3 regions of the Oerskovia gallyi genome follow, and region 1 is predicted to be linked to each of the others. Evidence: predicted binding sites of a transcription regulator. Region 1 holds the regulator's gene; each other region holds the start of a gene.
What was found. Region 1 encodes Rex, which represses fermentation and respiration genes when NADH is low (regulators of the CRP and FNR family bind a similar motif). Its sites were predicted from a motif close to CTTGTGAANNNNTTCACAAG; they were not measured.

Region 2: pflB (formate C-acetyltransferase) is a predicted target of Rex. The motif match lies at 2,035-2,054, and genes of this name have one in related genera.
Region 3: adhE (bifunctional acetaldehyde-CoA/alcohol dehydrogenase) is a predicted target of Rex. The motif match lies at 3,677-3,696, and genes of this name have one in related genera.

Annotation. Positions count from the first base shown of each region.
Region 1 is NZ_JACSQE010000013.1:81,432-86,816, forward strand. Features, by position in the region: gene H9640_RS15665 (TrkH family potassium uptake protein) at 1-371, opposite strand, end outside; gene H9640_RS15670 (acetoin utilization protein AcuC) at 588-1,784, shown strand; gene H9640_RS15675 (30S ribosomal protein bS22) at 1,976-2,074, shown strand; gene H9640_RS15680 (HAD family hydrolase) at 2,192-3,001, opposite strand; gene H9640_RS15685 (glutaredoxin family protein) at 3,108-3,443, shown strand; gene H9640_RS15690 (redox-sensing transcriptional repressor Rex) at 3,541-4,236, shown strand; gene H9640_RS15695 (YceI family protein) at 4,338-4,889, opposite strand; gene H9640_RS15700 (MarR family winged helix-turn-helix transcriptional regulator) at 5,086-5,385, shown strand, end outside.
Region 2 is NZ_JACSQE010000016.1:71,846-77,230, forward strand. Features, by position in the region: gene dxs (1-deoxy-D-xylulose-5-phosphate synthase) at 1-468, shown strand, start outside; gene H9640_RS17540 (carboxylate-amine ligase) at 581-1,723, opposite strand; gene pflB (formate C-acetyltransferase) at 2,310-4,592, shown strand; gene pflA (pyruvate formate-lyase-activating protein) at 4,614-5,385, shown strand, end outside.
Region 3 is NZ_JACSQE010000018.1:40,287-45,671, reverse strand. Features, by position in the region: gene H9640_RS18280 (glycoside hydrolase family 65 protein) at 1-1,275, shown strand, start outside; gene H9640_RS18275 (prolyl oligopeptidase family serine peptidase) at 1,379-3,559, opposite strand; gene adhE (bifunctional acetaldehyde-CoA/alcohol dehydrogenase) at 3,749-5,385, shown strand, end outside.

The DNA.
Region 1 (5,385 bases):
GTGAGCAGCTTCTGCGTGAGGCCGATGCGTCGCGAGACGGCCATGCCGAGGATCGAGGCGAGCGTCATGACGCCCAGGCCGCCGATCTTGATCCCCACGAGGATCACGACCTGCCCGTAGGTGGACCAGTACGTCCCGGTCGGGACGACCACGAGGCCCGTGACGCACACGGCCGACGTCGCCGTGAACAGCGCGTCGATGAACGGCGCCGATCTCCCGGACGTCGTGGCCCACGGCGCCATGAGGAGCAGCGTGAAGAGGGAGATCACGGCCGCGAAGACCGTCACCGCGAGGCGGGCAGGGGAGTGTCGGGCGAGGCGGTCGACCAGCTCGCGACCTGCGAAGAAACGCCCGGAGACGCCCTGGGCCATCGGTCCTCCGTCTCCCTGTCCGTGCGTCCTCGTCCGGGTGGACGGGTGGTGCCGGGGCCCCTGCGGGACCGAACCGGTCGCCGTGCGTGCCGATGTGTCGCCCAACTCTGCCACAGGACGGCCGGTGCCCACCGGCTGAACCGCGGGGCGCCGTCGGGCCGTGCGGGGGATACCGTGTTCCCTGCCCGCCACCGACCACCGGACCGAGGAGCGCACGTGAACGAGCCAGGCGCCGTGCCGTTCGCCGCGCAGGTCGTGTGGAGCCCGGACCTCCTGGGCTACGACTTCGGGCACGGGCACCCCATGTCCCCGACGCGGCTCGACCTGACGATGCGCCTCGTGCGCGCGCTGGGCCTGCTCGACGCGCCGGGCGTGGAGGTCGTCGGCACGTCGCCCGCGTCCGACGAGGTGCTCGCCCTGGTCCACGACCCGGCCTACGTCGCCGCGGTCCACGAGGCCTCGGAGCACGGCGTCGAGAACCCGGCCCTGGGGCTGGGTACCGAGGACGACCCCGTCTTCGCGGGCATGCACGAGGCCGCGGCCCGCATCCTGTCCGGCTCGTACGAGGCCGCCGGGGCCGTGTGGTCGGGGCGGGCGCTGCACGCCGTCAACATCGCCGGCGGCATGCACCACGCCCAGCGCGGGGCGGCGTCGGGCTTCTGCATCTACAACGACGCCGCGGCCGCGGTCCGCCGGTTGCTCGACGACGGGGCCGAGCGCGTCGCGTACGTCGACCTCGACGCGCACCACGGCGACGGGGTCGAGCAGGCGTTCTGGGACGACCCGCGGGTCCTGACCGTCTCGGTGCACCAGAGCGGCGCGACGCTGTTCCCCGGCACGGGGCACGCCACCGACACGGGCGGCCCCCGGGCCGCGGGGACGGCCGTCAACGTGGCCCTGCCGCGCCGCACCGACGGCTCGCGCTGGCTGCGGGCCGTCGACGCCGTGGTCCCGGCCGTCCTGCGGGCCTTCGAGCCGCAGGTCCTCGTGTCCCAGCACGGGTGCGACGCGCACGGTCACGACCCGCTGAGCGACCTCGACGTGAGCGTCGACGCGCAGCGTGCCGCCGTGCACTGGATCCACGAGCTCGCGCACGAGCTCGCCGGGGGGCGCTGGGTCGCCCTGGGCGGCGGGGGCTACTCGGTCACGTCGGTCGTCCCGTACGCGTGGTCGAACGTCGTGGCCGAGGTCGTGCACGCGCCCGTGGCCCCCTCGACGCCCGTACCGGGGGCGTGGCGGGACCACATCAGTGCGGTCGCGCACCGTGAGACCCCCGCGTTCATGGGCGACGGCGACGTCGAGTTCAGCGCGTGGGGCAAGGGGTACGACCCCGAGGACGAGGTGGACCGCGCCGTGGTCGCGACCCGCAAGGCGGTCTTCCCGCTGCTGGGGCTGGACGCACACTTCGACTGACCCGAGCGCCTACGGCAAGCGCCGGACCGTGCGGCCCGACGACGTCACCCGGCGTCGATTTCGGGCCACCCGCCGGGAGCAGGTAGTCTAGGAGACGGACTTTTTCTCGTGTTGGTCGGTTCCCGATCAGCCGTGGACCACCATGATCGGGGCGATCCCGATCGCACACCGATCCAGCATTGTGAGGACCCATGGGCTCCGTCATCAAGAAGCGCCGCAAGCGTATGGCCAAGAAGAAGCACCGCAAGCTGCTTCGCAAGACGCGCCACCAGCGTCGCAACAAGAAGTAGCAGCTCTGCGCGGTCACGCGCATGCTGTCGCGAGAGCCCGGTCCCCGCAGGGGTCCGGGCTCTTCGCATGCCTGGACCGATCCCGCCGTGCGCGCCCGGGCCGGGCGCCAGGGCCGGTCAGAGTCCTGCGCGGCCCTTGATCGAGCGCCGGATGGAGCGCAGCACGAGCCCGAGGACCCACGCGGCCCCGGCCCAGCTCGCGGTCTTGAGCCCCCGCCCCGCGACCCGACGGCGCCTGCCGCGGAACTCGCGGATGGGCCAGCCCACGTCCTTGGCGTGACGGCGCAGGCGCGTGTCCGGGTTGATGGCGCACGGGTGCCCCACGGACTGCATCATGGTCACGTCGTTGAGCGAGTCCCCGTAGGCGTACGACGACGCCAGGTCGATCCCGTGGAGCTCGGCGAGCTCGCGCACACCTGCCGCCTTGGCCCGTCCGTGCATCATGTCGCCCACGAGGCGACCCGTGTAGAGGCCCTCCTCGTGCTCGGCGACCGTACCGAGGGCCCCGGTGGCGCCGAGGCGGCGGGCGATGAGCTGCCCGATCTCGAGCGGGGTCGCGGACACGAGCCACACCTGGTGGCCGGCCGCGATGTGCTCGTCGAGGAGCTTCTGGGTGCCGGGGAAGATGCGCAGCGACAGGACCTGGTCGTAGACCTCCTCGCCGATCGCGACGACCTCCGCGACCGAGCGGCCCGCGACGAGGTCCAGGGCCCGGCTGCGCACCTGGTCGATCTGGCGCTTGTTCTCGCCGAGGAGGAGGTAGCGGGCCTGGTGGAGGGCGAACGTCACGAGGTCCGGCGTGGAGAAGAAGCCTCGCTGGTACAGCGCGCGGGCGAGGTGGAACGAGCTGGCGCCGCGGATGATCGTGTTGTCGACGTCGAAGAAGGCTGCCGTGGGATGGGTGGACCCAGGAGCAGACGTCGGCATGGCGTCCACTCTATCGGCGCTCGCAGACCCTCGCCGACGGCGTTCACCGGGCACGGCCGCCGGGGGGTCGGCGGAAGGGGGTGTCCGAGATGCGTAGGCTGAGGTCGTGAGCCCCGCAGATCCCGCCGCAGGACAGGTTCCTGAGACCGCCGCCGGACGTGACGCAGACCAGGTCGTGAGCGCGCCCGTGCGCGTCGTGCTCTACGGCCGCGTCGGGTGCCACCTGTGCGAGGAGGCCCGCGAGGTGGTGGGCTCCGTGTGCGCGGACCAGGGGGTGGGCTGGACCGAGGTCGACGTGGACTCCGACCCGTCGGGCGCGCTCGCGGCACAGTACGGTGACTACGTCCCGGTCGTGACCGTGGACGGCGTCCAGCAGGGGTTCTGGCAGGTCGACCGAGCGAGGCTCGCCCGGGCGCTCTCGCGGGGGCGCGCCACTGGCTGACGTTCCGCCGCGGGCGCCGAGCCTGGGATGATCCGAGACAGCAGGACAGCGAGATCGTCAACGATGACGACGACATGACGAAGCATGGGTGGTTCGGGTGGCAGAGACCCTGGGTGATACCGGCATTCCTGGCGCGACCGTGGCGCGCCTCCCCGCGTACCTGCGCGCGCTGCGCGACCTCGAGGGGCGCGGCGTCGAGACGACCTCGTCGACCGAGCTCGCGGAGCTCGCGGGCGTCGGGTCCGCGCAGCTGCGCAAGGACCTGTCCTTCCTGGGGTCGTACGGCACCCGCGGGGTGGGATACGTCGTCGACTCGCTCGCGACGTACATCACGTCCGCGCTGGGGGTCGAGGACGAGCACCGGATCGCGATCGTCGGCATCGGCTCCCTGGGGCACGCCCTCGCGAACTACTCGGGCTACGGCACGCGAGGGTTCGAGGTCGCGGCGTTGCTGGACGCCTCGCCGCACGTCGTCGGCACCGAGGCCGCGGGGCTCGTGATCGAGCACGTCGACGCGCTCGAGGAGGTCTTCGCCCGCGAGAACGTGACGATCGTCGTCCTGGCGACCCCGGCGCACGTGGCGCAGGACGTCGCGGAGAGGGTCGTCGCCGCGGGGGTGCGGGAGATCCTGAACTTCGCACCGCGCGCGCTCCAGCTTCCCGAGGACGTGATCGTGCGGTCGGTCGACGTCGGGAGCGAGCTGCAGATCCTGGCGTTCCACGCGCAGGCCAGGGCGCTCGCGAACCGGGGCCGGGGCGAGGAGGGCCGAGGGGCCGAGAGCGAGGGCGCCTAGGGGCGTCCGGACAGCGCAGGAGCCGGCGACCCGTCACGGGTCGCCGGCTCCTGGCACACCGGGCCGCGTCAGGACGCGGGGGCCGGTCGGGGGCGAGAGGCTCAGGCCTGCTTGATCGCCGAGAGGTCGAGCGCGATCTTGATCTTGTCGCCGACGAGCACGCCACCGGCCTCGAGGGCCACGTTCCAGGTCAGGCCGAACTCCTTGCGGGAGATCTCGGTCTCGGCCTCGAACCCGGCGCGCGAGTTGCCGTAGGCGTCGACTGCGGTGCCCGTGAACTCGGTCTCGAGCTTGACCGGCTTGGTCACGCCGTTGATCGTCAGGTCGCCCGCGATGACGAAGTCGTCGTCGTCGGCCTCGACGGCGGTCGAGACGAAGTTCCAGGTGGGGTTCTTCTCGGCGTCCCAGAAGTCGGCCGACTGGAGGTGGCCGTCGCGCCCTGCGTCGCCGGTGTTGACGGACTTGGCGTCGATCGCCGCGACGACGTTGGACGACTCGACGTCGTCGCCGATGTTCAGCGTGCCCTCGGCGATCGCGAGCGAGCCGCGGACCTTGGAGATGCCTGCGTGGCGGACCGTGAAGGTCGCCTGCGAGTGCGAGGGGTCGATGGCGTAGGTGCCTGCGGTCAGTCCGGCGGGAAGGGTCGTGGCCATGGGTGCTCTCCTGTGGAAGTCGTGGTGCGTATGCGTCAGGCGCGCCGTCCGACGCGCCATTAGTTGAAGATTCAACTTCATACGAACGCATCAACGCAAGCCCCCACCCCTCTATTCCCTGGTGGGCGGACCAGTTCTCGGATGGGAGACTGGGACGGTTGTTCGGACGGTGGGGGCGTGGCGGATGAAGGCGGAGATGACGGTTCAGCAGGACAGGCGCGCGGACGCGCCGCACGACGCACCCTGGCTCGACGAGGGACAGCAGCACTCGTGGCGCCAGTACCTCGACGGCACGGCGCGGTTCGTCGAAGCTCTCGGCAGGGACCACGAGGAGCACTCGGCCCTCACGCTCGGCGAGTACGAGCTGCTCGTACGGCTCTCGGAGGCCGGCGACCACACCATGCGCATGTCCGCACTGGCCGACGGGCTCGCCCGGTCCCGGTCCCGCGTCACGCACACCGTGCACCGCATGGAGCAGCGCGGCCTCGTCCGCCGC
Region 2 (5,385 bases), on a different contig from region 1:
ATCCCCGCGATCGAGACGATCGACGGTGTCGACGTCGTCGCACGCCACGACGCCGTCCCGGCCAAGAAGACCGCCTCGACCTCGACCGCCCCGGCCCGCAAGGTCCTGCTCGTGGGCGTCGGGTCGATGACCGGTACCGCGATGGCGGCCGGGGAGGCGCTCGCGGCCCACGGCGTGGACGTCACGGTCGCGTCCCCGACCTGGGTCCTGCCCATGCCGTCCGCCCTCGTGAAGCTCGCGGGCGAGCACGACCTCGTGGTCACGATCGAGGACGGCCTCGCCGACGGCGGCGTGGGCTCTCTCCTGGGGCAGCGGGCGGTCGAGGCCGGGATCACGGTGCCCGTGGTCCCGCTGGGCCTGCCCACGGTCTTCCTGGACCACATGTCGATCGACCAGGTCAAGGCCACGCACCGCCTCACGGCGCAGGACGTCACGCGCGACGCGCTCACGGCGCTCGCGCTGCTCTGACCTCCGCACGGCGGGGAGATCGACGAGGGGCGCGGACCGCACGGTCCGCGCCCCTCGTCGTGCGCTCCGGTGCAGGCCCGACGGCGCCGCTCCCCCGAGCGGCCGTCGCGCCTCAGGCCAGCGTCGCCTCCGCGGCCCGCTCGACCACGGCGCGCAGGTCGCCCGAGCTCGCGAACCACGTGCGTTGGCGTCCGGCGCCGCCGCCGTTCGACCACAGCCGTCCGAGCAGCTCGGTCACGGCGTCGAGGTCGCCCGCGTCGACGAGGGCTTCGCGCACGTGCGCGACGAGCTGGCCCACGACGTCGTGCGCGGTCGCGGGCTTCCACGTGAGGGGCGAGACCAGGTCGCCAGAGATCCCGGAGCGCCCGGCCCGCCAGGAGGCGGTGCGCAGGAGCTCGGGGTGCAGCATGGGTGCCGAGACGCCCGCGTCGGCCTCGCGCGCCGCGGTCTCGACGAGCCCGCGCGCCAGGGCCGCGAGCAGGGTCGCGGTGTCGGCGTCGAGGCACACGTCCGCGACGCGGATCTCGACCGTGGGGTAGGACGCGGACAGCCGGGCGTCGAAGTAGATCATCGCGGTGTCGAGGATCGTGCCCGTGGCGACCAGGGCGTCGACCGTGGCGCGGTACGCCTCGGGCGTGCCGAACGACGGGGCCGGGCCCGCCGTCGGCCATCGTGACCAGACCTGGGAGCGGAAGCTCGCGTACCCGCTGTCCTCGCCCTGCCAGTACGGCGAGTTGGCGCTCAGCGCGAGGAGCGGGGCGAGCCAGGGACCGATGCGGTCGAGGACCGCGACCCCCTCGGCGTCGGACGAGACCGCGACGTGGACGTGGCAGCCGCCCGTGAGCTGTTCGCGTGCCGTGAGCCCGAACGCGGCGCGCGCCGCGAGGTAGCGGAGCTTTCCGACCGTGGTGGGGGAGACGGGGACGGGCGACGTGCCGAGGGCCACGATGCGCGCGTCGCGCTGCTCGGCGGCCTTGTTGGCCCGGATGCGCCCGTCGCGGATCTCCTGGGCGAGGTCCGACAGGTCGGCGCAGGGGTGCGTGCCGGTCTCGAGCTGCTCCTCCATGAGCTCGAGCTCGAGGTCGCCGCCGGGGGCGCCGCCGGACCGGTCCGGGCGCGAGCCGCCCGACGCCCCGAGCCCTCCCTCGGTGACCTCGGTGGTGCCAGACGATTCGATGACCTCGGTCGCGACGGCGGTGGGGATGCCGTCGGGCCCGACGAGGAGGAACTCCTCCTCGACTCCCATGGTTCGCATCGAGGCAGTCTCACACGCGCGGGGGGCTCTTCGCACGCAGTGGGGCGTCCGGCTCGTGCATAGGGGCCTCGAGGCGTGTCGGACAGCTCGCCTGAGGATGCCGCTCGTCGCCGGCCCGGGCCCAGTACCGGGGGGCGACGGGCGGCATCTCGACGTGTTCTCCCGCCCGCGGCCGTGGGGACGGCTGCGTCGGTGCGCGGGCGCCCGTAGGGTGGGAATTCGAGGCGGAGCTGAGGACGGTGCGGGGGCAGGGGCGTTCCGCAAGGGACTTTGGTCCCGAGTGAGAGGTCTAAGGACTCCCATGAAAAGGTCATGTGAAGACCGTCACAAGGTGGAATGATCTCGCTTAGATGCATGTTGAAGGGCGTAGAAGGGTTGGAATTCCGCCATTCTCGAGGCGTCGAGCATCGATTCGTCGCCGCGGTCTGTGAGCCAGGTGACAGCGTCTTTGCCACGCCGACACCCTCTGCAGGTCGTAGCCTGAAAGGGCGAAGGAGAACGGCAGGACGGCACGGATTTCCCGCGTCGACCAAGGTCTTTACCCCCGCCGCGCAGGCAGCGCGGTGTGGACGTCGAGGAGAGTGATATGACCAGCATTTCCGAGGCTCGCAGCACCACTGGCGGCCAGGACGACGCGACCGTCCCCGCATGGGCCGGCTTCACCGCAGGTCCCTGGCAGGACACGGTCGACGTGCGTGACTTCATCCAGCGCAACTACACCCCGTACGAGGGTGACGACTCCTTCCTCGCCGGGCCCACCGAGCGCACGACCGGCATCTGGGCCAAGCTCTCCGAGATGTTCCCCGCCGAGCGCGAGAAGGGCATCTACGACGTCGACCCGCACACGCCCGCCGGCATCACGGCCCACGCGCCCGGGTACATCGACAAGGACGCCGAGGTCATCGTCGGACTCCAGACCGACGCCCCGCTCAAGCGCGCGATCATGCCGAACGGCGGATGGCGCATGGTCGAGGGCGCGCTCGAGACCTACGGCTACCCGGTCGACCAGGAGCTCAAGAAGGTCTTCAGCGAGTACCGCAAGACCCACAACCAGGGCGTGTTCGACATCTACCCGCCCAACGTCCGCGCCGCGCGCAGCTCGCACATCATCACGGGCCTGCCCGACGCCTACGGCCGCGGCCGCATCATCGGTGACTACCGCCGCGTCGCCCTCTACGGCGTCGACCAGCTCGTCGCCGCCAAGAAGCTCGACAAGCTGGACCTCGACACCCAGCCGTTCAGCGAGAAGATCGTGCGCGAGCGCGAGGAGCACGCGGAGCAGATCCGCGCGCTCGGCGAGCTCAAGGCGATGGCCGCCTCCTACGGCTACGACATCTCGGGCCCGGCCACCAACGCCCGTGAGGCCGTCCAGTGGCTCTACTTCGGCTACCTCGCCGCGGTCAAGGAGCAGAACGGCGCCGCGATGTCGCTGGGCCGCACCTCGACCTTCCTCGACGTGTACCTCGAGCGCGACCTGGCGAACGGTGTCATCACCGAGGAGCAGGCGCAGGAGATCATCGACGACTTCGTCATCAAGCTGCGGATCGTGCGCTTCCTGCGCACCCCCGAGTACGACTCCCTGTTCTCGGGCGACCCGACGTGGGTCACCGAGACCATCGGCGGCATGGGCGACGACGGTCGACCGCTCGTCACCAAGAACTCGTTCCGCTTCCTGCAGACGCTCTACAACCTGGGTCCGGCTCCCGAGCCCAACATGACCGTCTTCTGGAGCCCGCGCCTGCCCCAGGGCTTCAAGGACTTCTGCGCCAAGGTCTCGATCGACACCTCGGCCGTCCAGTACGAGTCGGACGAGCAGATCCGTCCCGCCTGGGGCGACGACGCCGCGATCGCCTGCTGCGTCTCGCCCATGGCGGTCGGCAAGCAGATGCAGTTCTTCGGTGCCCGCGTCAACCTCGCCAAGACCCTCCTGTACGCCATCAACGGCGGCAAGGACGAGGTCACGGGCAAGCAGGTCTCCCCGGTCGTCGCCCCCGTGCCCGAGGGCCAGCCCCTCGACTACGACGACGTCCGCGCCCGCTTCGACAAGACCATGGACTGGCTGGCCGAGACCTACGTCGAGGCGCTCAACTGCATCCACTGGTCGCACGACAAGTACGCCTACGAGCGTCTCGAGATGGCCCTCCACGACAAGGAGGTCCTGCGGACCATGGCCTGCGGCATCGCGGGTCTCGCGGTCGCGGCGGACTCCCTGTCGGCCATCAAGTACGCCACGGTCACGCCCGTGTTCGACGAGCGCGGCATCGTGGTCGACTACCAGACCGAGGGCGACTACCCCGCGTTCGGCAACGACGACGACCGTGTCGACTCGATCGCGGTCGAGCTCGTCGAGTCGTTCATGGCGAAGATCCGTTCGCACAAGATGTACCGCGACGCGCTGCCCACCCAGTCCGTCCTGACCATCACGTCGAACGTCGTCTACGGCAAGGCCACGGGCAACACTCCCGACGGCCGCCGCGCGGGCGAGCCGTTCTCCCCGGGGGCCAACCCGATGAACGGGCGCGACACGCACGGCATGCTCGCCTCGGCCCTGTCGGTCGCGAAGCTGCCGTACAACGAGGCGCAGGACGGCATCTCGCTGACCAATACGGTCGTCCCGAGCGGTCTGGGCCGCACCCGTGACGAGCAGGTCGCGAACCTCGCCGGTCTGCTCGACGCATCGGTCGGTGGAGACGGCTACCACATGAACGTCAACGTGCTGGTGAAGGAGACTCTCGAGGACGCCATGGAGCACCCCGAGAACTACCCGCAGCTCACCATCCGTGTCTCCGGGTACGCCGTGAACTTCGTGCGGCTGACCCGCGAGCAGCAGCTCGACGTCCTCTCGCGGACCTTCCACGGCGCTCTCTGAGCGCAGAACGGCGGAACCATCATGACGACTCTCTCGACGCCCGCAGCAGGCCAGGTGCCCGCGCGTGCCGCCGCCCGCTACGGGGTCGACGGGGTCGCCTCGGCTCCGCTGCCGTGGCGGACCTCCGGTGACGGCCTGGGTCACGACAGCGACCTGGACGCACCGGAGGCCCCCCGCCGCCGGACGGGGGCCGGGGTCTCCGGCCTCTCGACGGCCGAGGACCTCGACCGGCACGACAAGCTCGCGATGATGCGCTCGGGCGAGCTGGGCTCCGTCCACTCGTGGGAGCTCGTGACCGCGGTGGACGGTCCGGGCACGCGCCTGACGGTGTTCCTCAACGGGTGCCCGCTGCGGTGCCTGTACTGCCACAACCCCGACACCCTGCAGATGAAGGACGGGGAGCCGGTCACGGCCGACGAGCTGCTGGCCCGCGTCAAGCGGTACCTGCCGGTCTTCCGCGCCACCAAGGGCGGGCTGACGCTCTCGGGCGGCGAGGTGCTCATGCAGCCCGCGTTCGCCGCGCGCATCCTGCGGGGCGCCAAGGAGATGGGCGTGCACACCACGCTCGACACCTCGGGCTTCCTCGGGGCGAACCTGAGCGACGAGATGCTCGCGGACACCGACCTGGTGCTCCTCGACGTCAAGTCGGGCGACCCCGAGACCTACGAGAAGGTCACGGGGCGTGCCCTGGAGCCCACCCTGACGTTCGGGCGACGGCTCGCCGAGTCGGGCCTGCCCGGCGGGGTCACGGCCGAGCACCCGGTCGAGGTCTGGATCCGGTACGTGCTGGTCC
Region 3 (5,385 bases), on a different contig from region 1:
AACGCGCTGCGCTTCCGCTACCAGATGCTCGACGCCGCCCGCCGCCGCGCCGGGCAGCTCTCGCAGGAGGGTGCGCTGTTCCCGTGGCGGACGATCAACGGCGAGGAGGCCTCGGCCTACTACGCCGCGGGCACCGCGCAGTACCACATCGACGCCGACGTGACCTATGCCCTCATGCAGTACGTGCGGGCGACGGGGGACCAGGACTTCCTGGAGCGCGAGGGTGTCGACATCCTCGTGGAGACCGCGCGCATGTGGGCCGACCTCGGCTTCTGGCGGGCCAACGGGGACGACCACTTCCACATCCACGGCGTCACGGGCCCCGACGAGTACACGACGGTCGTGAACGACAACCTCTTCACCAACGTCATGGCGCGCTTCAACCTGCGCGTCGCGGCCGAGACGCTCCAGATCATGCGACGCGACGCGCCGCACGAGTACGAGCGGCTCGCGATCCGGCTCGGGGTCTCGCAGGAGGAGACGGCGGAGTGGGAGCACGCGGCCGAGCGCATGTCGATCCCGTACGCCGAGCACCTGGGCATCCACCCGCAGGACTCGCACTTCCTCGAGCGCGAGATCTGGAACCTCGCGGCGACACCTGCGGACAAGCGGCCCCTGCTGCTGCACTACCACCCGCTCGTCATCTACCGCTACCAGGTGCTCAAGCAGGCGGACGTCGTCCTCGCGCTGTTCCTCCAGGGGGCCGAGTTCACGCCCGAGGAGAAGCTGGCCGACTTCGAGTACTACGACCCGCTGACCACGGGGGACTCGACGCTCTCAGGCGTGGTCCAGTCGATCATCGCGGCCGAGGTCGGCTACCACGAGCTCGCGCTCGAGTACTTCACGTCGTCGCTGCTGGTCGACCTGGAGAACCGTCACGCCAACGCGTCCGACGGCGTGCACGTCGCCTCGGCCGGCGGGACCTGGTCGGCGCTCGCGTTCGGGTTCGGCGGCATGCGTGACGACTGCGGTCGCATCAGCTTCGACCCGCGCCTGCCGCAGTCGTGGGAGTCGCTGACGTTCCGCGTCACGCTGCGCGGGGCGCGGCTGAAGGTCACGGTCACGTCCGACGCGATCACGCTCGTGTGCGAGACGGGCGAGAGCGCCGAGGTGCTGGTGCGCGGCGAGACCGTGCGGGTCGCCGCGGGCGAGCCCGTGACAGTGGCCCTCGACGGGCAGGGGCCCGTCCGTCAGGGAGTGCCGAGCCTGCGGGACCTGACTGGCAACCGTCGCGAGGACGGCACGCTCATCACGGCCACGGTGCCTCACTCGTAGGTCGCGGGTCGGTCGTCCGGAGACGCACGGAGGGCGGGTTCCCGGGGGAGCCCGCCCTCCGTGCGTCTGCGCGTGCGTCGTGCGGACGAACGGTCGCCCGGCGTCAGCCGAGCTGCTCGCGCAGGAAGCGGTAGTGGATCGCGGACATGTGCGCGGCCTGGGCGTTGTTCGCGGCGCCGCCGTGCCCGCCCTCGACGTTCTCGTAGTACGTCACGTCCTTGCCGGCCGCGAGCATCTTCGCGGCGAGCTTGCGGGCGTGCCCGGGGTGGACCCGGTCGTCCTTGGTCGACGTCGTGAAGAGCACCGGCGGGTACTCGCGCTCGGCGTCGAACAGGTGGTACGGCGAGAACGTCTTGATGAACTCCCACTGCTCGGGGTCGTCCGGGTCGCCGTACTCGGCGGCCCACGACGCCCCCGCGAGCAGGTGGGTGTAGCGCAGCATGTCGAGCAGCGGGACTCCCACGATCACGGCGCCGAAGAGCTCGGGGTACTGGGTGAGCATGTTGCCCGCGAGGAGCCCACCGTTGGAGCGTCCCTCCATACCGAGGTGCTCGGGGGTCGTGATGCCGCGGGCGACGAGGTCGCGCGCGACGGCCGCGAAGTCCTCGTAGGCCTTGTGCCGCTTGGCCTTGAGGGCGGCCTGGTGCCACGACGGGCCGTACTCGCCGCCGCCGCGGATGTTCGCGACGACGTACACGCCGCCGTCGGCGAGCCAGGCCCGTCCGAGCCCGCCCGAGTAGCCAGGGGTGAGCGAGACCTCGAAGCCGCCGTAGCCGTAGAGCAGCGTGGGTGCGGCGCCCACGGGGGCGTCGTCCGTCCCGGCGGCGGCGCCGGCGGCCTCCGGGCGGACGAGCTCCTCACGCCCGACGACGAAGTACGGGACGCGCGTGCCGTCGTCGGACACCGCGAAGTGCTGGTCGATGACCAGGCCCGCGGCGTCGAAGAAGGTGGGGCTCGACTTGAGCACCTCGGGCTCGGTGCCCGCGCCGACCGTCAGGAGCGAGAGCGTCGAGGGCGTGAGGTAGTCGGTCGTCACGAGCCAGACGTCGTCGCTCTCCTCGGAGTCGACCGCACCCACGACGACCGTGCCGATGGTCGGCAGGCCGGGCAGCTCGCTGCGGGTCCATCCACGGCCCTGCGCGTCGGCGTCCGCTTCCGTGCCCGACGAGGGCGGCGTCAGCACGTGGAGGCGGTTCTTGACGTCCTCCAGGACGTTGACCACGAGATGGTGCGCGGTCCACGTGGCCCCGGCGAGCGACGTCGTGGGCGTGGGCTCGAACAGGACCGTGAAGCCGCGCGCCCCGGCGAGGAAGTCCTCGAAGCGGGTCGCGAGCAACGACCCCGCGAGGTAGGTGGTGCCGCCGACCGTCCAGTCGTCGCGCAGCTCGACGAGCATCCACTCGCGCTTGACGCCGACCTCGGCCGAGCGCGGGACGTCGATCTTGACGAGGTGCTCGTCGGGCGTGCCCGCGTCCTGGACGAGGTAGGTCTCGCTGTCGTAGAACGCGATCGAGCGGCCGACGAAGTCGCGCTCGAACCCGGGCGAGTGGGTGCGCCAGCCGAAGATGTACATGTCCTCGGGCTCGCCCTCGTACACGACCGTCGCCTCGGTGACCGGGGTGCCGCGGCGCCAGCGCTTGACGATCCGGGGGTATCCCGAGGGGGTCATCGAGCCCGGCCCGAAGTCCGTGAAGACGTACACCGTGTCGGCGTCGATCCACCCGAGCCCGCCCTTGGACTCCTCGCGGAAGAACCCGCCGTCCTCGGGGGCGACGAACTGCTTGGTGACGAGGTCGAACTCGCGGGTCACGTCGGCGTCGGAGCCGCCGGGCGACAGGTCGACCAGGGCGTGGCGCCACTCGCCGCCGGGGGCGGGACGCAGGACGCTCGCACCGTGCCAGACCCAGCTCTGCCCCTCGGCCTCGCCCAGCGCGTCGAGGTCGAGCACGAGCTCCCACTCGGGGTGCTGGGTGCGGTACGAGTCGAGCGTCGTGCGGCGCCAGACGCCGCGCTCGTGCTGCGCGTCGCGCCAGAAGTTGTAGTAGTGCTCGCCGATCTTCGAGACGTCCGGGATCTTGTCGTCCGAGTCGAGGACCTCGCGGATCGACTGCTCGGTCGCGGCGAACTCGCTCGTGGCCTCGATCGTCGCGGCGGTCTCGGCGTTGCGGCCCTGGACCCAGGTGAGCGCCTCGCGGCCCTCGACCTCCTCGAGCCACAGGTACGGGTCGTGCGGCGTGGTCGGCTGTCCGGTGGGTGGGTCGGTCACGACGTTCTCAGCACTCATGCCAACACACTAGGCGACCGATCCGCGGGACCGGGCATGCATAGATGCCAGGGGAGAGCGGGGGCGGGGGAGGCTCGTCCGAGATCACCATCGAACATCACTTGCATCTATCCGTACCTTGTGAAAGTATTCACAAGCAAGGGAAAGACACCACGCAGACCCGGCCGCTCGGGTCACTGGAGGAGCAACGTGAGCAGCACGAGCAAGGCCCCCGTGAAGGCCCCCGCCGGAGTCACCGAGATCGACGCCCTCGTCGACCGTGGCCTCAAGGCGCTCAAGCAGTACGACGCCTTCACCCAGGAGGACATCGACCGCATCGTGAAGAAGGCGTCCGTCGCGGCGCTCCACGAGCACGGCCGCCTCGCGCAGCTCGCGGTCTCCGAGACCGGGCGCGGCGTCTTCGAGGACAAGGCCACCAAGAACATCTTCGCGTGCGAGCACGTGCCGAACTCGATGGCCAACCTCAAGACGGTCGGCGTCATCGGGCGCGACGAGCTCACGGGCATCGTCGAGATCGCCGAGCCGGTCGGCGTGGTCGCGGGCATCACCCCCGTCACCAACCCGACCTCGACCGCGATCTTCAAGTCGCTCATCGCGCTCAAGACGCGCAACCCCATCATCTTCGCGTTCCACCCCAGCGCCCAGAAGTGCTCGGTCGCCGCAGCCCGCATCGTGCGGGACGCCGCCGTGGCCGAAGGCGCCCCCGAGGACTGCATCCAGTGGGTCGAGCAGCCCTCGCTCGAGGCCACGTCGGCACTCATGAACAACGACGGCGTCTCGCTGATCCTCGCCACGGGCGGCAACGCCATGGTCCGTGCCGCCTACTCGGCGGGCAAGCCGGCCCTCGGCGTCGGTGCGGGCAACGTCCCCGCCTACATCGAGAAGACCGCCAAGCTCGGCCGCGCCGTCAACGACGTGGTCCTGTCCAAGGGCTTCGACAACGGCATGGTGTGCGCCTCGGAGCAGGCCGTCATCCTCGACGCCGAGATCTACGACGCGGCTCTCGCCGAGTTCGCCCACATGCACGCCTACCTCGCGAACCCCGAGGAGAAGGCGATGCTCGAGCGCTTCATCTTCGGCGTCGAGGCAGGCGGGGCGAACTGCGCCGGTGCCAAGCTCAACGCCACGATCGTCGGCAAGAGCCCCCAGTGGATCGCGGAGCAGGCAGGATTCTCGGTCCCCGACGACACCTCGATCATCCTCGCGGAGTGCAGCCAGGTCGGCCCCGCCGAGCCCCTGACGCGCGAGAAGCTCAGCCCCGTCCTCGCGGTGCTGCGCGCCGAGTCGACCGACCACGGCATCTCGCTCGCCGAGCAGATGGTCGAGTTCGACGGCCTGGGCCACTCGGGCGCGATCCACACCGAGGACAAGGACATCGCGGAGGAGTTCGGCCAGCGCGTCAAGGCCGTCCGCATCCTGTGGAACCAGCCCTCCGCGCTGGGCGGCATCGGCGACATCTACAACGCGCTGATCCCGTCGCTGACCCTCGGGTGCGGCTCGTACGGGCACAACTCGGTGTCGAACAACGTGTCGGCCGTCAACCTCGTCAACGTCAAGCGGATCGGACGTCGTAACAACAACATGCAGTGGTTCAAGATCCCGCCGAAGACGTACTTCGAGCCGAACTCGATCCAGTACCTGACCCAGATGCCCGACGTCGAGCGCGTCACCATCGTCACGGACAAGGTCATGAGCCAGATCGGGATCGTCGACAAGGTCCTCGACGTCCTGAACCGCCGGCCCAACAAGGTCTCGATCCAGATCATGGACCAGGTCGAGCCCGAGCCCAGCGTCGAGACGGTCGAGAAGGGCGCGGAGATGATGCG